4 regions of the Rhizobium sp. NLR22b genome follow, and region 2 is predicted to be linked to each of the others. Evidence: predicted binding sites of a transcription regulator. Region 2 holds the regulator's gene; each other region holds the start of a gene.
What was found. The regulator LexA, encoded in region 2, represses DNA repair genes until DNA is damaged. The targets are predictions, from matches to a motif close to TGTTCNNNNTGTGTTCNG.

Region 1 (3,606 bases), on a different contig from region 2:
TTCGGCGTGTTGATGATACGTTCGAAGGCGAGGTCGTCGGCCGGCTGCGCCACCAGGCGGAAATAGGCCAGGGCATCGCGGATTTCGAGGCGCTCATAGAAGCGCGGGCCACCAATGACGCGGTAGTTGAGGCCAAGGGTGACGAAGCGATCTTCGAATTCGCGCATCTGGAAGGAGGCGCGCACGAGGATCGCCATGTCGTTCAGCAGATGCTTGTTGCGCTGGAGTTGCTCGATCTCCTCGCCAATGGCGCGGGCTTCCTCCTCCGAGTCCCAGGAGGCGTGAACCTGGACCTTGACGTCATCTGGGTCGGCGCGATCGGTGAACAACGTCTTGCCCAAGCGGCCTTCATTATAGGCGATCAGATGGGCGGCGGCGCCAAGGATATGTTCGGTCGATCGGTAATTGCGCTCGAGCTTGATCACCTTGGCGCCGGGGAAATCCTTCTCGAAGCGCAGGATATTGTCGACCTCCGCGCCGCGCCAGCCATAGATCGACTGGTCGTCGTCACCGACGCAGCAGACATTCTGCGGCTCACCCTTGGCGCGCTGGGCAAGAAGCCTCAGCCACATGTACTGAGCAGTGTTGGTGTCCTGGTACTCGTCGACAAGGATATAGCGGAAGCGGCCGTGATATTCCTTCAAAAGATCCGGATTCTTGCGGAAGATCGCGATCGGATGCATCAGCAGGTCGCCGAAATCGCAGGCGTTGAGCGTCGACAGGCGCGCCTGATAGGCGAAATAGAGATCGCGGCCGCGGCCATTGGCAAAGGCGCGGGCGTCGCCTTCGGGAATATCGGCCGGTCCGAGGCCCTTGTTCTTCCAGGTGTCGATCATGCCGGCGAACTGCTTTGCCGGCCAGCGCTTGTCGTCGAGGCCTTCGGCCTGGATCAGCTGCTTGATCAGGCGCACGACGTCGTCGGTGTCGAGAATGGTGAAACCGGAGCTCAGGCCGACGAGCTCGCCATGGCGGCGCAGGAGCTTGACGCCGATCGAGTGGAAGGTGCCGAGCCACGGCATGCCTTCGACGGCGCCGCCGACGAGCAGAGCGATGCGCTCCTTCATCTCGCGCGCGGCCTTGTTGGTAAAGGTGACGGCGAGGATCTGTGACGGGAAGGCGCGGCCGGTATTGAGGATATGGGCGATGCGGGTCGTCAGCACGCGCGTCTTTCCCGTGCCGGCGCCGGCGAGCACGAGGACGGGGCCTTCCAGCGTTTCGACGGCTTCGGTCTGTTCCGGGTTCAATCCGGCGAGATAGTCCGGCCGTTTGCCGCCGTCACGGGCCGCCATGGCGCGGGCGGCGATGCCGCCGCCGGCGGCCGGCCTTCCGGCGGTTGCGACTGACGGCTGCGGCTTACGCGCCACTTCGCCCGGCTCCTCGTCGAAGAAGGGAATATCGTCGAAACTATTGCTCATGGCGCGTAATGTAGTGATTCGGGAAGGAAAGACCAGAAAAGATGTTCTGCTTTCATTCCCGAGCCACCGCTATTGCGGGGGGGTGGGCGGCCAAAAAATCCGATCGCGGCCTGTCGGAACCGGTGCCGACCAGACGTCCTCGAAGCATCGGACAGAAGTCCGGGATACTCGCCAACAAGGAGGCTGTCCATGCCCAAGGTCATTTCAAATCTCTGGTTCGCGGAGCAGGCACGCGAAGCCGTAGAATTCTACGTGTCGATCATTCCGGATTCCAGGATCGGCCGAACCACCATACTTCCGGCGGAAACCCCGAGCGGCCCTCCCGGCAGCGTCGAGCTGATCGAGTTCACGCTTGGCGACCAAGCCTTCCTGGCGATGAAGGCCGGTCCGCTCGACAGCTTCAACCATTCCTTTTCGATAGCGATCCTTCTGGAAAGCCAGGCGGAGATCGATCGGATATGGGATGCCTTCCTCGCCAATGGCGGCACGCCGGAGGCCTGCGGCTGGCTGAAGGACCGCTGGGGCCTTTCCTGGCAGATCGTCCCGCGCGCGCTCTCCGAGATGATCGCCGACGAAGATCGCGAGCGGGCAAGGCGCGTCACCGAAGTCATGCTCGGCATGGTCAAGATCGATGTGGCTGCGCTGGAAAAGGCGTTCAACGGCTGAGAGCCAGGAGGCGCATGAGTAGGATATGCCGGTCGGATGTGACGTTCGCCCGGTTTCATTCTGCGGGCGGCGAACTCGCTGCCCGCTGTCGGAGCCGACTGGCTCTCACCGGCGGGCAATCGCCGATTATTTACGGCTCGAATCACGGGCGCTATTGCATACCTTTTTTACTTCCATGTCACGTCGCTAAATGTGCTGATATCGCGACAAGCCTTTTCTCAACTACAATAAGAAACAGTTTCGTGGAGTAAAAAAATACCGGTGCATGCACGATTTTGTGCATTGCCACAAACGGCCGGTCAGCGTGGAATATACCTACGAAACTATTGATTCTTAGGAACGCCGTGGCCATCTCGATGGTTATACGGCTTAGAGCCTGCGGCATTACCTTAATGGAGGTCCCATGCTGAGTGAATCCGTATTCGATGCGTTCACACGCAGTTATGAAGCGCGCCGCGAAAGCGACATGTCGGTGTCGGAATATCTCGATCTCTGCAAAACCGACCCGATCGCCTATGCCAACGCGACCGAGCGTCTGCTCGCTGCCATAGGCGAACCACAGATGGTGGACACCGCCAAGGACGCGCGCCTCGGCAGGATCTTCATGAACAGGACCATCCGGGTTTATCCGGCCTTTGCCGGCTTTCACGGCATGGAAGAGACAATCGAACGCATCGTCTCCTTTTTTCGGCATGCGGCGCAGGGGCTCGAGGAGCGCAAGCAGATTCTTTATCTGCTCGGTCCGGTCGGCGGCGGCAAGTCGTCGCTGGCGGAGCGGCTGAAGCAGTTGATGGAGGTGTATCCGATCTACGTGCTGAAGGCCGGTGACGAGATCAGCCCTGTGTTCGAAAGCCCGCTCAATCTCTTCGATCCCGAGACGATGGGCTCGCTCCTGCAGGAGCAGTACGGGATCCCGCAGCGGCGCCTGAACGGATTGATGAGCCCGTGGTGCCTGAAGCGGCTCGACGATTTCGGCGGCGATGTCTCCCGATTCCGCGTCGTCAGGATACAACCCTCGCGATTGCGCCAGATCGCGATTGCCAAGACCGAGCCTGGAGACGAGAACAACCAGGACATCTCCTCTTTGGTCGGCAAGGTGGATATCCGCAAACTGGAAACCTATTCTCAGAACGATCCGGACGCCTACAGCTATTCGGGCGGACTGAACCGTGCCAATCAGGGCGTGCTCGAATTCGTCGAGATGTTCAAGGCGCCGATCAAGATGCTGCACCCGCTGCTGACGGCAACGCAGGAGGGCAATTATATCGGCTCCGAGAATATCGGCGCCATACCTTTCTCCGGCATCGTCCTTGCGCATTCGAACGAGGCGGAATGGCAGACCTTCAAGGCCAACAAGAACAATGAGGCCTTCATCGACCGCATCTGCGTGATCAAAGTGCCCTATTGTCTCAGGGTGACAGAGGAACAGAAGATCTACGAAAAGCTGATCGAGGGATCGGAACTGGTGGATGCACCATGCGCCCCGGCAACGCTCGAAATGCTGGCGCGGTTCTCCGTCCTTTCG
Region 2 (3,606 bases):
GGCGACGGTGAAGAGGATTACCCGGCCGCGCAGACCACGATCGGCGGATGAGACGGCAAGCTCGAAATAGGCCTCCAGCCCTTCGGGCGTCATCAGGCTGATCTTCGCATTTGATGCCGCGATATTCACGCCGAAACCGGTTTTCTCCGCCGCCGCCTGCCCTATCGCAAGCCCGACGAAGGCGGCGAATGCCGCCGGGTCCGGCGCACAAAGCGCGATCTCGGCAATGCCGATCACGCCATTGGCATGCGTCTCCAGCGCGGCGCGATCTGTCGGGAAGGAATTGATGCGCTGGCAGGTAAAGAGAAAGAAATCGGGTGCGCGCAGATCAGCTGCAAAGGCCAGCTTGAAGCTGCCGACGGTCTCCGAACCATCCGGCATCCGCATCGGCCGGCTGAATTGCAACATCTCGCCGGCGCTCGCGCCGTTGCTGACGAAGCGCTTATGATCGAGGCCGGCATCCTCGCTGAGGAAGGCCAGCGCAGACAATCCCTCCTCGCCGCAGCGGAAGCGGAAGGCGCGATTGCGGGCGATGAAGACATTGCCGTGGCGGGCCGCTGCCTCGCTCTCCTCGACGCTCGCCACGCCAAGCGGCTCCAGATAGGTCTTGTCGGCGAAAAAGACGCAGGCATTCTCCGTTCCGAAGGGATGGCGCCCATCGGCGGCGACGGTGAAACCGAGCTTGCCGAGCCTCTCACGCGCCAGATCGATATTGACCACCGGCAGCACGACGTGATCCAGCGGATGCGACTTGGCGGAATGCGCGTTCATGATATCCTCCTGAAAGGGGCAAAGATGTGCGACAGCCCCTCCCCGAATGCAAGCGATGTGCGCCAATCCCGTCGAATGAAATTAAAAATCTCGACGAGTTGGCCCGAAGTTTTACGGAAATTTAGCTACTTGCGGAACACATATGGAACATATAGTGTCTGTTCTGGATTTGTTTCAATCAGGGGTCTGACGTCGATGCTCACGCGCAAACAACAGGAGCTTCTCCTTTTCATTCATGAGCGCATGAAGGAATCCGGCGTCCCTCCCTCCTTCGACGAAATGAAGGATGCCCTGGATCTCGCCTCGAAATCCGGCATTCACCGCCTGATCACGGCGCTCGAGGAGCGCGGCTTCATTCGCCGCCTACCGAATCGCGCCCGGGCGCTTGAAGTGATCAAGCTTCCGGAGGCCTATAACCCCAGCCTGCAACAGCGCCGCGGTTTTTCGCCGAGCGTCATCGAGGGCAGCCTCGGCAAACCCCAGCCGGTCGCCGCCCCCGCTGCCGCAAAGCCGGTCGCCGACAACGGCAACTCTGTCTCCGTGCCGGTCATGGGAAGAATCGCCGCCGGCGTTCCGATCTCGGCGATCCAGAACAACACGCATGACATCGTCATTCCCGCGGACATGCTTGGCTCCGGTGAGCACTACGCGCTGGAGGTCAAGGGCGATTCGATGATCGACGCCGGCATCTTCGACGGCGACACCGTGATCATCCGCAACGGCAGCACCGCAAGTCCCGGCGACATCGTCGTTGCCCTCGTCGACGACGAGGAAGCAACGCTGAAACGCTTCCGCCGGAAGGGCGCCTCGATCGCGTTGGAAGCCGCCAACCCGGCTTACGAGACCCGGATTTTCGGGCCGGACCGCGTCAAGGTGCAGGGCAAGCTCGTCGGCCTCATTCGCCGTTATCACTGACAGCAGCCGGACCGGATTCGGTAAAACTGTCTTTGCGCCAATCATAGGCGCGATGGCGCATCCATGGCCGCGATAGCGCCTCGAATGCGGTTGCGACCTGCAGGCCGGCATCGGCGAAGCGCAATTCGACGGAACCGGTCCTGCGGAGCGTCTCGCCGGTGAAGAGCGTCCCGCCTGAACGGCAGCTGTTGAAACGCAGGCGGACCGAGGTCACGACGATATCGGCCGTATCGCAGGCCGGGCCGAGATAGGCGGCATTGTCGATGACGGTGACGATATGGCCATTGCCGAGTCGTGATGTGCACCACGCCTTCTTGACGCAGGAAAACCGGTTTGCTTCACCGCCTGCTGCGGCTGCCCGCATCGCTGCGCTCGCTTCGTTCTGCTGATCGCGGGAAAGCCTGACTCGGCGGTCTTCTCCTTCCGGCGGGATAGCCGGACCATCCAGCATCTTCGGTGGAACATGTGTCGGCAGGACCAGCGCTCGCTGCCACTGGTCGAAGATGAAATCCGGCGGGTTTTCACGGTTGGACGCGATTGCCTCAGCCGCAACGACCGCAACCAGACCACCATCCTCCGAAATCACCAGATCCGGCGGGCGGGGAGCCGGCAGCAGCAGTACGGTGAGTGTCGAGACGGCGATGATGGATGTGCCGACATGGCGCAGCCGGGTGCGCAGCAGCGTCAGCAGCAGAAAGCCTGCCACCGCCACTGCGAAATACCAGGCGGGCAAGCGGCCGATGCCGATATCGCCGCCCCAGCCGGACACCGTCTTGGCAACCGCAATCACCAGATCGAGGCCGAATCCGACCACCGTCCAGAGCGGAGCATCCAGCCCGAAGGGCATGAGCAGCATCGCCAGCAGCCCGGCCGGCATGACGATGAAGGAGATGATCGGCATCGTCGCAAGGTTTGCCGGCAGGCCGTAAGCCGTCAGGCGATGAAAATGCTCGATCGAAAACAGGGCGGTGGAAAAACCGCCGATCAGCGAGGTCAGGAAGACGCCGCCGAAGAAACCGGCGACGACAACCACCGGCCTGATGATCGGCAATTTCAGGAAAGCGTTTTCACGGACACGCCTGTCCTTCCACAGCTGATAGCCCGATACCAAAGCCAATGTCGCGGCAAAGGACATCTGAAAGCTCGGTCCCAATACTTCCGAAGGTGAAATGGCGATGATGATGAGCGCAGAGAGAACGACATTGCGCAGGCTGATCGACGGCCGATCGAAGAAGACGGCAATCAGCATGATGGTCATCATGATAAAAGCGCGCTCGGCCGAAACCCCGAAACCGGAGATCAGGTAATAGGCGGTGACGGCCATGAGCGCACCGGCGGCGGCGATCTTCTTTGTCGGATAGGCTTGGGCGACGCCGGGAAAGAGGCAGAGCAGCATGCGGAAGCCGACGAAGAAGATGCCGGCCGACAGCGCCATGTTGAGGCCCGAGATCGCGACGATATGGGCAAGGCCGGACTGGCGCAGCGCCTCCGTCGTCGTCTTCGAGATGGCGCGCCGTTCATCCGTCACCAGAGCAGCGGCAAAAGCGCCGGTATCGCCGGGCAGGATCGATCTTATGCGGTCGCCGATGCTGCTGCGCAGCCGGTAGAGCCATTCGAGCAGAGCGTCCGACGTCGAGCTGGCCGCCTGCGGGCCTGCCTCCAAGTCGAGTTTCTCCGGCGCACCATAGAAGAAACCGTTGGCACCGATGCCGTCGAAATAGGCACCGAAGGAGAAATCGTTGAGCGCGGGAAGTGCGGGGCCCGCCGGCGGTGTCAGCCGTGCCTTGCCGGTGATGATGTCGCCGATTTCGAAAGGCGCATCGGCGCCCCGGACGATCGCGGTGATGCGTCTCGGCGGCCGTTTCAGCTCCGGAGCCTCGGTGCCTGTGACGGCAAGAATGTAGCGCCAGCGCCCGCGGC
Region 3 (3,606 bases), on a different contig from region 2:
TACGATAAGATCGGCACGGCGACGATCCAGTCGCGCGCCACCGCGGGTGTTGCCAACTCCACCTTCATCTTCGCCCTGCCCGGCTCGCCCGGCGCCTGCCGGGACGCCTGGGACGGCATACTGAAAGCACAGCTCGACTATCGCAGCATGCCGTGCAATTTCGTCGAGATCATGCCGCGCCTGGACGAGCATCTGAAACGCGGCGCGCAGAAATAGACTGGAGCTGCCGTTCCAGCGCCGCGGTCGCGCCGTCGAAAATCCGATTCAGACTTTCGGCGCCGACGCGCTGGCATTTGTCATGTGGCAATGCCCGGCAGAGCCGGCATCGAATCCCAGCCATCACCCGACAGCAAGATGCAGCTTATGCCGTGGATATCCGTGACCACGAGCGTCCAGGTGCCGCTTTTGGCGGCATAGACCTCAAGAACGGCGTTCTGATTGACCAGCCCGACGGCGGTGAGCTTCTCACCGAAATTCTGGTCGAGGAAACTGACGACGTCGGATCGACCTGCGCAACTGAGCATCGTCTGCGATGCTGCCGAATGCGGATGCGCGATCACCAATGTCGGCAATATGACGGCCAGCAGGCCGCAGATCATACTGCGTACGCCGTGGATACTACCGCCTGGCATGACGCACCTCCTTTCGCCGGGAACCCGGCAGAAGAGGAGATTTTTCGCCGACCTGTTCTGCCGTTCACCGGCATTCCACGGCACCCGTTGCGAAGCGCGGCGCTTCGGCGGCGCCATGGACGAATTATAGCGCGAAATCCGATTGGGCGCCATCTTTGCGCGATGATGGGAAGCAATCACCAAAGCGCGCTTGCGGCGAGACCAGCCCCTCATCCGGCTGCCGCCACCGACCGGGGTCGAGCCACTGGTCTCGACGTCCTTCGGACCCCGTAAACGGAGCGAAGGAACCATGCCGCAACCTCGCCATCACCACCAACCTCTCGCCGGGCACGTCCCCTCTCCCCGTTTTCAAGGGGCAGGTTAGGGTGAGGGGCACTTTTTCGGACAGCATCGATGCAGGGATGGGCATTCTACCGCGCGGCACGCGCCACCCAGGAAGGAATCAATTCACTTGCGAGCTTGCGCGGCTTCTGGCCCTTGGCGAAGTCGGCAACAGGCATCCCGCTTCTGGCGGCGGCGAGCGCCTGGTTCTTCGGCATCAACAGCCCAAGCTCCAGCGGCGGCCGGGCGCGGGCGACGCGCTGGAAGAAGGGGCGTCGATAGCCGCGCGACGCAGTAAAGCGCGCCGGCGTCTTGTTCAGCGCCACATACTCGGCGATCTCATCGATCCAGCCGGCCTGCGGCCTGGCGCCCGGCTCGACGAAGAGCAGCCATTCGCCTCGGGCCGAGCGAACGATATCCTTGATATCCCATTGTGAATGGAAACGGCAGCCGGCGGCGTCGGCGACCCGCGAGGTGCCGTCGCGCGAGCCGTGATCGAGCACGATCACATCGCTGACGAGCCCTTCCACCGCGCCTGCCACCAATACCGATAAGGTCTGCGCCAGTTCGGATTCCTGATCCTGGCATTCGAGAACAACCGTCAACATCGATTATTCATAATGCGCCGCACAATTTTTTGCCAGCATCCTTTTCCTGATTTTGTTCTTGCATTGTTCTCGTTTTGCCGATAGGAATTTAATCATCACAAACGGGCGGAGGCAACGGCTTTTCGCTGCGGGAGAATCCGATGAGAGAGCAGTCCCTGGCAGGGCAGGCCGCATTCGCGCCTGCCAATACGGCAGATATTGCCGATGCGATGATCGTGTCGTCCGGTCTCAGGGTCGAGGGCGACCGGCGGCGCGGGCGCGGAGCGGGACTGAACCCGACAGGGCGGTTCGAAGCGCTGCAGCGGGAGACGTTCGACGACGGCTGGCAGACGCTGGAAGAGCTGCCGCCGTTCAGGACCGAGGTGCAGATCGAAAAGCCGCGCACCGCGATTACCCGCAACGAATCTCCGGATCTTTCGTTCGACCGCTCGATCAATCCCTATCGCGGCTGCGAGCATGGCTGCATCTATTGTTTCGCCCGGCCGACGCACGCCTATATGGGGCTTTCGGCGGGGCTCGATTTTGAGACGAAGCTCTTCGCCAAGCCCGATGCGGCCAAGCTGCTAGAGCGGGAACTCGCCAAGCCGGGCTACAAGGTGCGGGTGATCGCGATCGGCACCAATACCGACCCCTATCAGCCGATCGAGAAGGAATGGCGCATCATGCGCGGCATCCTCGAGGTGCTGAACAAGGCGAACCATCCGGTGTCGATCGTCACCAAGTCGGCGATGATCCTGCGCGATCTCGACATTCTTCAGGAGATGGCCGGCAAGAACCTGGTGCGCGTCGGCATCTCGGTCACCACGCTCGACCGCAAGCTTGCCCGGGCGATGGAGCCGCGCGCCGCCACGCCGCCGCGACGGCTGGAGACCATTCATGCGCTCTCGGAGGCAGGCATCCAGACTGCCGTCATGGCCGCCCCGCTGATCCCGGCGCTGAACGATCACGAGCTCGAGCGCATTCTCGAATCGGCGAAGGCTGCCGGCGCCGCCGAGGCGAGTTATGTGATCCTCAGACTGCCGCTCGAAGTCAGCCCGCTCTTTCGCGACTGGCTGTTGCAGCACTATCCCGATCGTTACCGGCACGTGATGTCGCTGGTGCGCTCGATGCGCGGCGGCAAGGATTACGACGCCGAATTCGGCAAGCGCATGAAGGGTGCCGGCCCCTATGCCTGGCAGATCGCCCGGCGTTTCGAAATGGCGGCGAAACGCTTCGAGCTGACGCGGCGCAGCGTGCCGCTGCGCGACGATCTGTTCGTGCCACCGGATGGCAGCGGCGTGCAGTTGTCGCTGCTCTGATTTTTTAAGCTTGCGCATCGGCTGCTCAGAAAAACCGCCCTGTTTCGAGCCCCGAGCGCAATTCCTGCGGATGGCCTTGACCGCCACCATCCGCCGGACCGTCCCCGGCCGCCGCCCTGATCCGGGGACTTGCGGGAAATCGGGTTGGCGTGCGAGGTTCAGCCGCATGAAACGTCGCACGCCACCCGATTCTCCCCTGCTTTTCGACACGGTCCCTCTCGTGCCGGATTTCAAGCTCGAGCTCAAAGCCCGCAAGGCCGGTCACTGGCCGGTCGCCGGCGCCGACGAGGCAGGCCGCGGGCCGCTGGCGGGGCCTGTGGTGGCCGCTGCGGTCATTCTCGATCCGAAGCGCATCCCTGAGGGCCTCAACGATTCCAAGCAGCTCTCGGCGCAGCGGCGCGAGGAACTCTTCGTGCAGATCCTGGCGACCGCGACGGTTTCCATCGCCTCCTCCAGCTCGACCCGCATCGACGAGACGGACATTCGCAAGGCGAGCCTGGACGCGATGCGTCGCGCCATCTGCAGCCTCGCCATTCCCGCAAGCTACGTGCTGACAGATGGGCTTGACGTGCCGCCTGGCCTCGATTGCCCCGGACAGGCGGTGGTCAAGGGCGATGCCCGCTCGGTCTCGATCGCCGCCGCCTCGATCGTCGCCAAGGTGACGCGCGACCGGATGATGGCGAGGGCGCATAACGTGTTTCCCGATTACGGTTTTGCCGCGCATGCCGGCTACGGCACGGCGCAGCA
Region 4 (3,606 bases), on a different contig from region 2:
GCCCCGGAGGAGTTGCGCATCTGGGCCATGATCGAGACGCCGCGCGGCGTGCTGAATGCCGGAGCGATTGCTGAAGCCGGCTGCATGCTGGGGGCGCGGCTCGATTGCCTGGTCGTCGGCCTCAATGATCTGCGCAAGGAAACCGGCGTCCTGCCGCAGCCGGGGCGAAGCTTTCTCGTGCCTTGGCTGATGCAGGTCATTCTGGCGGTCAAGGCCTATGGGCTTGATGCGCTCGACAGTGTCTTCAACGATTTCCGGGATGACGAAGGTTTCGATGTCGAATGCGGGCAGGGGCGCGCCATGGGTTTTGCCGGCAAGATGCTGATCCATCCCGCGCAGATTGCGGCCGCCAACCGGCATTTCGGCCCGAGCCCCGAGGAGATTGCCGAAGCGCAGGCAATCATATCAGCCTTTGCCGATCCGGCTGCCCAAGGCCTGAACGTCATCAATGCGAACGGGCGGATGATCGAACGGCTGCATCTTGTCCAGGCCGAAGCTCTGGTTCATAAAGCTCGCCTGATTTCTGCAAGAAAGCCCGCCTGATGAAACTCTACCGCTTCCTGACCGGCCCCGACGACGCTTCCTTCTGCCACAAGGTCACCGCCGCCCTCAACAAGGGCTGGTCGCTGGAGGGCCCACCGACCTATGCCTTCAATGCCGCAACCGGCGCGATGCAATGCGGCCAGGCCGTCGTCAAGACTGTCGAAGGCAAGGATTACGATCCGGAGATGAAGCTCTCCGAGCAATAGCGCGTTCTGCCGAACGCACGGTTTCAGCGCTCGGCGGCTTCCTCGGCGCTGGCCTCGATCCGCTCCATATCCTCATCGCTCAGTCCGAAATGGTGGCCGATCTCGTGGATCAGGACGTGAGTGATGATATCGCCGAGCGTCTCGTCGTTTTCTGCCCAATAATCGAGGATGGGGCGACGGTAGAGGCGAATGCGGTTCGGCATTTCGCCGGTTTCCACGGTGAAACGCTCCGAAATTCCCCTGCCTTCGAAAAGGCCGAGCAGGTCGAAAGGCGTTTCCAGCGCCATATCCTCGAAAACGTCGTCATCGGGAAAATCCTCAATCTCGATCGTGAGATTGGTCGTCAGTTGGCGGAATTCATCCGGTAGATGGCTGTAAGCCTCCATGGCCAGCGACTCGAAAGTGCTGATCGTCGGCGCATGGCGGTCCCGCCAATCATCGCTCAGGTCTATGCGGGCCATGAATATTCCTTCCTTTGCGGGCCCATATAGAACCTTTGCCGCCGATTTTCGAGTGCGGAATCAAAGGCAGGAATAAATTCATAGAAAATGGTTGTTGACTCTTCTTCAGCTCTCTGGAATCCATAAGAACATAACAGGAACAATACGGACGGAGTAAACGCCATGGCGCAGAACGCCCTGGCGCGCGAGCGGCTTTTTGCGCTCCGCGAAACCATCGCCAAGCTGGAAGGAAAGCCTGCGCCGGCGCTTGCGGCAGCGGAGCGGGAAGCCCTGGCTTCGGGTGAGAGCGGGCGGCAGGATGCGGAACGGAATGGACGCAGACAGCGCTTGTCGTTTGGGGTGGCATCGCTCGACGAAGCGATGGAGGGCGGGCTGCCGCTCGATGCGATAACGGAAATCCGTTCGGCGCTTTTCCGGGATGCGGGAGCCGCCAGTGGGTTCGCCCTTGCGGCCGCAACGCTGCTGCAGCGGGTGGAGGAGGAGGCGAGCGACTGTTCGCCAATACTCTGGATCGGCGATCCGGTCTCGACGATGGAGGCCGGCCTTCCCTATGCGGTGGGTCTGCAGGATTTCGGCCTGCGGCCTGAGCGTTTCCTGCAGGCTTTGCCGCGCAAGCTCGATGAGGCGCTCTGGCTTGCGGAAACCGCGCTGGAAAGCGGCGCCTTTTCGGTGGTCATCCTGGAGATGAGGGGCAATCCCGCGCATGTCGGTCTGACCGAGAGCCGGCGGCTCGGTCTTCGCGCCAAGGCGGCCGGCCGGCCGCTCTTCCTGCTTCGGCAGGCAGGAGAGGAGGAGGCGAGCAGCGCCGCCTTCCGGCTGCTTGCCGAGCCTGCGCCAGCCGGCATGCGGGCTCTGCCGGGTGGATCGAGACTTGCCGGCAGCATCGGCAATCCGGTTTTTCATCTCAGCCTGGAGAAGAGCCGCAACCCGGCTCCGCTCTCCCTTCTTCTGGAGTGGAACCCTCATGAACGTCAGTTTTTCCCCATCAACGAGCCAAGGCACGCTCTTACTCCAGACGAACGGTCAGCGTATCCTGGCGCTCAGCTTTCCGCACCTTTCGACGGACAGGATCGCCCGCAGAAAATGGGGCCTCTCCTGGCGTTCGAGAGGGCGTCCTGAGGCTGCGCCGATCGTCTGCGCCGGAAAGCACGAAAATGCCATGCGGCTGATGGCGCTGGACGAGGCCGCGGAGGCGCTTGGCCTGAAGAAGGGCCAGGGTGTCGCGGAAGCGCGCGCCATGCATCCGAAACTCGATATCGTCGAGGAGGATCCGGCCGCCGATGCGCGGCTGCTCGAAGCCATCGCCGACTGGTGCGACCGCTATACGCCGTTGGTGGCGATCGACGGACGGGACGGGCTGTTTCTCGACATTAGCGGCTGTGCCCATCTTTTCGGCGGCGAGAGAGCGCTGCTGAAGGATATTCTGCTCAGGCTTTTCCATATGGGGCTCGACGTCCGGGGTTCGATCTCCTCTTCGCCCGGCCTTTCCTCGGCCGTCGCTCGTTTTGGCAATGGCGGCGTCATCGAAGACGAGGAAATGGAGGATATGCTGGCGCCGCTGCCGATCGCCGCGCTTCGGCTGAACGAAGACACCGTGGCATCGCTGAAGAAGCTCGGGCTGAAATATATCGGCGATGTCATGAATGCGCCGCGGGCGCCGTTGACCCGCCGTTTCGGGGCAAGCCTGCTATTGCGGCTCGATCAGGCGCTCGGACATGATGAGGAACCGGTTTCGCCGCGCCTGCCGGTTGCGAGCCTTTCGGCCGAGCGGCGGCTGGCCGAGCCGATCGGCACCGAAGAGGATATTCTCGTCCTTGCCGGCCAGATCGCCGTGTCGCTGAAACCCTCCCTGGAAGCCCGCGGCGCCGGCGGCCGCGTCTTCGAACTCGTGCTGTTTCGGGTCGATGGCCGGGTTTTCCGGATTTCGGTCGGCGCTTCACGGCCGCTCAGGGAGCCGAAGCGGATCGCGGATCTTTTTTCCCAGCGTCTGCAGGCAATTCATGACGATCTCGATGCCGGATATGGTTTCGAGATCCTGCGGCTGAATGTCGTGCGCCATGAGCCCTTCGAAGGAACGCAGGGCGATTTCGACGGCGGGCGGCAAAGAGAGATCTCCCTTGCAGCTTTCATCGACCGCGTCTCGGCTCGCCTTGGCGCAGACTGTCTCCAAAGCTTTCAGCTCCGTGAAAGCCATGTGCCGGAGCGTGCGGTTATCATAACCCCACTCATGGAGAGTTTTCCGGCGCATCGCAGGAGCGAGGGAAGCCGTCTTTCCGCCGCTCGCAGCGAGCGGCCTCTGAGGCTTTTTGCCCGACCGGAACCGGTGGAGGCCTTGCTCGCCGAAGTTCCGGAAGGGCCGCCGCAAAGTTTTCGGTGGCGCCGCATGCAGCATCAGG

Region 1: HJC00_RS10680 (ATP-dependent helicase) is a predicted target of LexA. The motif match lies at 1,458-1,475, and genes of this name have one in related genera.
Region 3: HJC00_RS00645 (PA0069 family radical SAM protein) is a predicted target of LexA. The motif match lies at 1,615-1,632, and genes of this name have one in related genera.
Region 4: HJC00_RS32395 (ImuA family protein) is a predicted target of LexA. The motif match lies at 1,335-1,352, and genes of this name have one in related genera.

The regions. Positions count from the first base shown of each region.
Region 1 covers NZ_JABDWM010000005.1:159,891-163,496, reverse strand. The annotation lists gene HJC00_RS10680 (ATP-dependent helicase) at 1-1,415, opposite strand, end outside; gene HJC00_RS10675 (VOC family protein) at 1,605-2,081, shown strand; gene HJC00_RS10670 (PrkA family serine protein kinase) at 2,485-3,606, shown strand, end outside.
Region 2 covers NZ_JABDWM010000009.1:172,645-176,250, forward strand. The annotation lists gene HJC00_RS16720 (VOC family protein) at 1-771, opposite strand, end outside; gene lexA (transcriptional repressor LexA) at 967-1,686, shown strand; gene HJC00_RS16730 (ComEC/Rec2 family competence protein) at 1,667-3,606, opposite strand, start outside.
Region 3 covers NZ_JABDWM010000001.1:141,837-145,442, forward strand. The annotation lists gene moaB (molybdenum cofactor biosynthesis protein B) at 1-216, shown strand, start outside; gene HJC00_RS00635 (hypothetical protein) at 297-632, opposite strand; gene HJC00_RS00640 (glycosyltransferase family A protein) at 1,043-1,561, opposite strand; gene HJC00_RS00645 (PA0069 family radical SAM protein) at 1,702-2,859, shown strand; gene HJC00_RS00650 (ribonuclease HII) at 3,026-3,606, shown strand, end outside.
Region 4 covers NZ_JABDWM010000004.1:256,763-260,368, reverse strand. The annotation lists gene HJC00_RS09260 (CoA ester lyase) at 1-543, shown strand, start outside; gene HJC00_RS09255 (DUF1737 domain-containing protein) at 543-749, shown strand; gene HJC00_RS09250 (metallopeptidase family protein) at 773-1,210, opposite strand; gene HJC00_RS32395 (ImuA family protein) at 1,373-2,329, shown strand; gene HJC00_RS09245 (Y-family DNA polymerase) at 2,370-3,606, shown strand, end outside.